DNA from 2 places in the Colwellia sp. BRX10-1 genome. Region 2 is predicted to be linked to the other one. Evidence: predicted binding sites of a transcription regulator. Region 2 holds the regulator's gene; the other holds the start of a gene.
The links. The regulator FliA, encoded in region 2, starts transcription of late flagellar genes. The targets are predictions, from matches to a motif close to CTAAAGNTNNNNNNNNNNNNGCCGATA.
Positions count from the first base shown of each region.

Region 1: the regulator FliA is predicted to act here: its motif matches at 1,968-1,994, upstream of H4J75_RS11925 (VC2046/SO_2500 family protein).

Region 1 is NZ_JACGWC010000013.1:35,127-39,258, forward strand. It holds gene yfbV (terminus macrodomain insulation protein YfbV) at 1-162, shown strand, start outside; gene rlmA (23S rRNA (guanine(745)-N(1))-methyltransferase) at 186-1,001, opposite strand; gene xthA (exodeoxyribonuclease III) at 1,018-1,824, opposite strand; gene H4J75_RS11925 (VC2046/SO_2500 family protein) at 2,029-2,574, shown strand; gene H4J75_RS11930 (YchJ family protein) at 2,827-3,336, opposite strand; gene H4J75_RS11935 (hypothetical protein) at 3,432-3,923, opposite strand.
Region 2 is NZ_JACGWC010000001.1:96,859-100,990, reverse strand. It holds gene flhF (flagellar biosynthesis protein FlhF) at 1-753, shown strand, start outside; gene H4J75_RS00445 (MinD/ParA family protein) at 866-1,708, shown strand; gene H4J75_RS00440 (RNA polymerase sigma factor FliA) at 1,783-2,502, shown strand; gene cheY (chemotaxis response regulator CheY) at 2,554-2,937, shown strand; gene H4J75_RS00430 (protein phosphatase CheZ) at 2,986-3,729, shown strand; gene H4J75_RS00425 (chemotaxis protein CheA) at 3,743-4,132, shown strand, end outside.

The DNA.
Region 1 (4,132 bases), on a different contig from region 2:
GATAAGTTTTTGCCGCTGGCACTCGCCTCTTGGTACAAAGAAAGTGTTGCTAGAGTCAACGAAGCGGGTGGTTCGATAAAGTTATCACTGCACAAGCCACGTTTTATTGATTTAGCAAAACTACTTAACATCAGTCATCAGTCACAAAATTCTAAACTCTAACCGCTTAACAATTGAGTTAAACGTTAATTGACCGTGTTTTTATAAAGCCGTATCAAAAAATCAGCTTGGCAAGTGAAACTATTTCTTGTTCTTAAATCGTTAAGTAAGGTTTCAGTCGTTTTAAAGGCAAAAGGGGTCATTGCTAATAAGTTAATAATATCTTCACCTTCAGCAAATCTCATCTCATAGTTCACTTCTTTTTGTGCAATCAATGTTAAATTTTCAATAGGACTTTTAGTCATATCATGTTGTTGCGCTGTTCGGTATATTAATGCTTTTAGTTCAATTAAATGATTTTTTGCCGGCGTTACTGTGACTAAATAGCCATTATTAGCTAATACCCGAGTGAATTCTTCTTCAAGAATTGGTGCGTAAATAGAGTTGATCCAAGAAAAGTAGTTTTCACTAAAAGGTAACTGCGACAAGGTGGCAACACTAAATTGACAATCTTTATATTTTTTAGCGGCATTTTTAACCGCATTTTTTGCAATGTCAATACCATAAACACGGTTGGTAGGCCTTACATACTGTTGAGTATAAAAACCTTCACCACAGCCAGCATCAAATACCGGCTTTGTTAAATCACCATATTGTTGATATAGAGATTGTAATTCATCAGCGAGCGGTTGATAAAAGCCTTTATCTAGAAATTGACGACGTGCGTTAACCATGGCTTTGTTATCACCAGGGTCCTTTGAATGTTTATGTTGAACGGGCAATAAGTTTACATAACCTTCTTTTGCTTCATCAAAGCTATGGTTGTTCTGACAACGATAGCTTTGGTTAGCTAACACTAATGATTTTTTACAAATGGGGCAAACGTATTGAGCAAGGAACATAGTATTTACTCAACAGCTACTTAAAAGTAGACCAAATCGGCGCGTGATCTGAAGGTTTTTCAATAGCACGTAGTTCGTAATCAATATCGGCTTCGATACACGTTGCCGCCATCTTGTGCGTTGCCAAAACCACATCGATGCGTAAACCACGATTATCAACAAAACCTTTAGAACGATAGTCAAACCAAGAATAACGTTCCGCTTTTGTTGGATGCAATTCTCTAAACGTATCTTTAAATCCCCAAGCCATTAAAGTTGCAAGCCATTCTCTTTCTTCTGGTTGAAAACTACACTTACCAGTCTTTAACCAACGCTTTTGGTTAGGCTCACCAATACCAATATCTAAATCAGCAGGTGAAATATTAATATCGCCGATAATGACTACGTGCTCATCTGGGGTATGGTTATCATTTAAATAGGTCATCAAGTCTTTATAAAATTGACGCTTATAGGGATATTTTGTTTCATGAGCGATGTTATCGCCTTGCGGGAAATAACCGTTTAATACCGTTACTTTTTCACCTTGTTCATTGGTGGTCTCAATCATCACCATACGTTTTTGAGACTCTTCAGTATCGCTAGCAAAGCCCATTTTAACAATATTGGCTGCTTTTTTACATAACATAGCCACACCATAATGTGCTTTTTGACCATGAAAATAAACGTGATAACCCATAGCTTCAACAGCTTCAACGGGAAAAGCATCATTATGAACTTTGATTTCTTGTAAGCCAATAATATCAGGCTGGTGCTTATCAATGATGGCTTGAAGTTGGTGTAAACGCGCACGAAGGCCGTTAATGTTAAAGCTAATGATTTTCATAAAAGACTCGATATTGATTTTTTCCACATGCTACCAGAAGTTATCAGAGAAGGTTATTATTAATTGCTAGTGAAGTGAATTAGGTACTTATTAACATCAACTTTTTAATAGACAGGTAAATGTGTAAATAAATAGAAATTAAACTCAACTAAATTAAAGGATTGCCGATATAAGCTTTAGAGAAAATAATAAAGTTGAAGTACATTGCTTACAGAGTCAGTTGACAGTCAAATTCTGGTACACGAATTACAATTAGGTGAACAACTTAATGTAAGTGTGCACAGCGCTCGACGAGCTGACTTTTCACTCTTATTGGCAATGCTAAGTGATGACGTACCTAGCCATAGTCAATTTTCTTTGCCAAAAACTGTCGTTGACACTAAAACGACTAATGATGCAAGCTTACGTAAAGAGTTTGACCTTCCTGATAAAGCACCTTTATCTCTGAATGAAAATCACAGCACAGCAATATTTGATCAAGCAGAACTTATTCAGCAGAATAACCTAGCAGAATTACGTTTATCAAATGCTTTGTTGCCTAAACCGCTTGCTTTTCGAGATGATAAAAAGCATATCAGACAAGAAGTATTAAATAATACCTCGCTGTACTGCCAGAAAAAATTTAATCATACAAAGAATAATACGCCGCAAGACACCGACAGTTCAAGATTATCATTCGATACTAAAGGTTGGCTTAACGCCGTGCATAACACTATCGTTAAAGCGCCGTTACTTGATGCTATAGCATAAGGTTATTGCATTAGCATGCCAATAAAATCGTGCGTTTGTGTTAACGTTATTTGTGATTAACTTTTTCAGTTTACTGGCGACAGCATTGTCTAAATTTTTATTGCTATGACAAAAGCATCGCTGGTTTCTTTTGCAGGAGACTTGATTGTTAATTGTTGAGTTTACTTGCTACAGCATTGTCTAAATTTTTATTGCTATGACAAAAGCATCGCTGGTTTCTTTTGGGAAGAACTTGATTGTTAATTGTTGAATTTACCGGCCACAGCATTGTTTAAATTTTTTATTACTATCGCAAAAGCAAGCTTGGTTTCTTTTTGGTGCTATCAGCGCTTCATTGTTACTGACTTCACCATCTAAATATCGCCATTGCCCCTTTTCAACAACAAAGCGTGATGTTTCCTTCATCAGAAAATACTCACCTTGATGTTGGTAATAAGCCGAAAAGCAAACCGTCGGTAAGTGTTGCTCTTTATTGTCAGCGTTTACAGCATTTTGATCATTAAGCTCGGTATAATCACTGGCAGCATTAATGGTTAGTTTTAACCATTTGGTTTCTTTGGCCCATGCTGATATATCAGCGATTGATTGTAAAGCTCTGCTAGCTTGAGCATAAGTCTGATAAATATAATCAGCAGCCTCTGTTGCATAGGCGCTATAGCGAGAACGCATCAATTGCTCTGGTGATTGTGCACAGGTCTCTTGATTTATTAATAAGCAGCAGCATTGCTGAAAACTAATATTTGAACCACATGGGCATTGCATAAAGTCGACATTATTTTAGAAAAGTAGTTGATCTATTTTAGCAGAGCAAAATTTTATTTTCTGTTTTAATAACGGCAAAATCGCTTCAAACTCAATTAATGTAACAATAAAGAAGAATCCGAAAGAGTGACGTAATTTTTTAGTCGTTGCTGGTTTAAACGTTTTTGAGTTTGCTTGGTTAAAATAATGCATTGAGTTTGTCCTTTTTCTGCGAATTGAGTGAGTTGGCTTAATTGTGATTTATCTAAGGTGGCATTACACAAAATAACAGCCGAACAGTGACCTTTTTCTAAAGCATCTTTAATGGTATTTAGTGAGATATTACGTTGATGAAGATTAACTTTTAAGATTCTTTTAGGGTCTATTTTTCCTTGATCAGACAATTGCTGAAGCGGCTTCTCTTCAGGGTTTATCATCAGGATCCATTTGTTATCTAAATCATGATTTTTGAAGATTTCAGTATACTGCTGAGATAGTTCTATGGCATTAGCAATACTTCTAACATCACACCATTTGTGTTTTTTGATAGCCATAGTTGTAGTTTTTAACGCTAAGGTGTTGGTATTAATGTGATTTATTGAATTCATTTTTAAAACCTCGATATACTGTATGTATGTACAGTATATCGTTTTTGGTGTTTATTCAAGCACTTTTTATGATTAATATTAATTGATCCTACTGAAGGATCTAATGTAATAAACGCCAGTAAATGAGGGGAATAGCACCAACAGTATTGAAGATACCACTAGTATTTGTTGGCCCAATGCTATGCTAGGGGATTTTAGCGATAAACAAT
Region 2 (4,132 bases):
GCACAAAAAAATGACCAAGATACTTGGTTATTAGCGAAAAAATTTATCAGCCAACAAATTAACACCACTAATAATGACATTATTCATCGTGGTGGCGTGGTTTCATTAGTGGGACCTACCGGCGTAGGTAAAACAACTACCGTAGCTAAACTCGCGGCGCGGTTTGCTCAGATTCATGGCGCAGACCAAGTGGTGATGATCTCAACAGATAACTACCGTATTGCTGGATTTGAACAATTAGCCACTTACGGCCGAATTATTGGTTGTGATGTAAAGCTTGCAGGTGATGCAAAAACCTTAGATACATTGTTGCAACAGTTCTCCAAAAAGAAACTAATACTTATTGATACTGCAGGTATGGGGCAACGTGATATGCGTTTAGCTAAACACCTAACTACTTTAGTTTCTAATGCAAGGGTAAGAATTCGCAACTATTTAGTGTTAGCTGCTAATACTCAACAACGAGTTATGCAAGAAAATGTTGACCGCTTTAAAAAAGTACCTTTAGCTGGCTGTATTTATACTAAACTTGATGAAAGCCTTAGCATAGGAGAAATAATTTCCACTTCGATTCAAAACGGTTTAGCGATAGGCTACTTAACGGATGGACAAAGAGTTCCTGAAGATATTAAAGTTGCAAATGCTGAAAAACTCGTTACGCTAGCAGATAAAATGAGCGCGAAAAATCAAATTAATAATCCAATAAATTGGCGAACAGCACCGATGAGTGCCAATACAGCTGTATTTCCATAACGTGTTCTAAATATGTGAATTTTAACCCTATAAAAATATGCAGATTAAATGATTATAGGGTTATACTAAATTAATTGATGGCTATTCGTAAGAAAGTAGAGAAAGACGATAAATGAATGATCAAGCAAGTGGCTTAAGAAAAATGCAAAATTCAGCTCCGGTAAAAGTCATTGCTGTCTCTGGCGGTAAAGGCGGAGTAGGTAAAACTAACGTTTCGCTTAATACCGCTATTGCACTTGGACAATTAGGACAACGAGTTTTAGTTTTAGATGCCGATTTAGGCTTGGCTAATGTCGATGTTATGCTAGGTTTGCGGGTAAAACGTAACTTATCACATGTGCTTTCTGGCGAGTGTGAATTAGACGATATAATTATTGAAGGTCCCGCTGGTATTAATATCATTCCTGCTACGTCAGGTTCACAATCTATGGTCGATTTAACGCCTGCTGAACATGCGGGTTTAATTCGCGCTTTTAGTGATATGAACACAAAATTTGATGTGCTTATTGTTGACACTGCAGCCGGTATTTCCGACATGGTACTAAGCTTTTGCCGTGCCTCACAAGATGTGATGTTAGTGGTCTGTGATGAACCTACATCTATTACTGATTGCTACGCCTTAATGAAATTATTAAGTCGAGATCATGGCGTATTTAAATTTAAAGTTGTTGCCAACATGGTGAGAACGCCAAGAGAAGGACAACAACTCTTTGGTAAGCTTTCTAAAGTTACCGATCGATTTTTAGATGTTGCGCTTGAACTCGTTGCTGTCATTCCATTTGACGAAAATATAAGAAATTCCGTTAGAAAACAAAAAGCAATTGTTGAAGCTTATCCACAATCGCCTGCAGCGGTTGCTTTTAAATCTTTAGCAGGTAATTTAATTAAATGGCCGGTGCCTAAACAAGCGTCAGGTCATTTAGAGTTTTTTATTGAACAATTGTTAGAACATTAATAACAATAGTAATCAGATATGAGTACTTTGTTGAAAGTTCTATATCTTTCCTATAATTTAGCGAGTGAGCGATAGTGGTAAAACCAAATGCTTACAGTATTCAAACTGATAAATCTGCTATAATTTCGCAGCATACAGTTTTAGTGAAAAGAATCGCTTATCACCTATTAGCAAGGTTACCTGCGAGCGTGCAGGTTGATGACCTTATTCAGTCAGGCATGATAGGCCTGCTTGAAGCGTCTAATAATTTTGATCACGGCAAAGGTGCAAGTTTTGAAACCTTTGCTGGTATTCGTATCCGTGGTGCTATGCTTGATGAAATACGCCGTGGTGACTGGACTCCCCGCTCTGTTCATAAAAATAGCCGCATGGTCAGTGAAGCGATAAAATTGCTTGAAGCAAGTTTAGGTCGTGATGTAACTGATATTGAAGTTGCTGAAAAACTTGATATTTCGTTAAATGACTACCATCATATTCTAAGTGAGGTAAGTACCGGTAAAATAATTGGTATTGAAGACTTAAGTACGGGGGCAGATGCTATATCGAATATGGAAGATGTGAATAATAACGATCCCTATGATAATTTTGAAAAAATAGTTTTTAAAAAATCGTTAACAGCATGCATTTCCACTTTACCCGAACGCGAAGCTCTAGTACTGTCACTATATTACGACGAAGAATTAAATCTTCGAGAGATTGGTCAAGTGCTTGATGTAAGTGAGTCGCGTGTTAGCCAAATTCACAGTCAAGCGATGCATAGGTTAAAAGGACGTATGCAATCTTGGCAAAGTTGAGTAGAATATACATATAATCACAATTTTAAAATGTTCTCACCGGAGGGTGCCTTGGATAAAAATATGAAAGTTCTTGTTGTTGATGATTTTTCAACGATGAGACGTATCGTCAAAAACTTGTTACGAGATTTAGGTTTCACTAACATTTCAGAAGCAGATGACGGTAGCACTGCTTTACCGATGTTAAAAGAAGGCTCTTTTGACTTTGTTGTAACTGATTGGAATATGCCAGGTATGCAAGGTATTGATTTGCTCAAAGCCATCCGTGCCGATGCAAAGTTATCACATATCCCAGTATTGCTGATTACTGCTGAAGCAAAGAAAGAACAAATTGTGATGGCGGCTCAAGCGGGTGTTAATGGCTATATTGTAAAACCATTTACCGCAGCGACGTTAAACGCCAAGTTAGATAAAATATTTCAACGCTTAGGTTAATTCCTTAATTAGATAGATAATTAATTAATCTAAACGTGAGGTTTTTGCATGAGTGCGAATACAAATGTGCATGTTTCTTTGGAAGAAGCAAAGCTACTGGTCGAATATTTAGAAAGTGGTCAACAAGACAAGGCAGATGAATTAATTGCTGAAATTCAAAATCCAATTAATTCTGAATTGTTTGCTGAAATAGGCAAGCTGACTCGCCAACTACATGACTCATTAAATAATTTTCAATTAGATTCCAGGTTAAATGATTTAGCGACAGCAGATATCCCCGATGCTCAAGAACGTCTAAACTACGTTATAACGCGAACGGAAGAAGCCGCTAATAAAACCATGGATGCTGTTGAATCTATTTTTCCCGTTGTGGATACGATACAAAAGCAAATAAAGGCTGTTAATCCGTTATGGCAAAAATTAATGCATAACAAATTGGAATTAACTGAATTTAAAAGTTTATGTGTTGATATAGATTTATTATTAAAAACGACAGATAGAGAATCAGTGCGTATGCATGATTTAATGACTGATGTTTTGATGGCGCAAGATTTTCAAGATTTAACCGGACAAGTTATTCGTAAAGTTATTGATCTAGTTCGTGAAGTAGAGGATAGCTTGATTGGTATGCTAACCGCTTTTGGTATTACGACAGATAGTAATGCAGAGCGAAGTAAACCTAAAGTAGGTGATAACTTAGTTGAAGGCCCGATCGTTAATGCAGCACAACGTGATGATGTTGTCGCTGACCAAGATGATGTTGATGACCTTTTATCAAGTTTAGGATTTTAATAGGAGTTGCTGGATGTCATTTGAGCAAGATGAAGAGATTCTTCAGGATTTTTTAATAGAAGCTGGAGAAATACTTGAAACGCTTTCGGAACAACTCGTAGAACTTGAAAACGACCCCGATAATGCCGAATTATTAAATGCTATTTTTAGAGGTTTTCACACCGTTAAAGGTGGGGCCGGATTTTTAGCATTACATAATTTAGTTGACGTATGTCATGGCGCGGAAAATATTTTCGATCTGTTACGTACCAACCAACGTAGTGTTAGTGCAAGCCTAATGGATGTTATTTTACAAGCGCTTGATGTTGTAAATGAAATGTTTGTACAAGTTCAAAACGGCGAGAAACTTGATAAAGCTGATGCTCAATTACTTGCAGAATTGCATCGTTTAAGCCAACCAGAA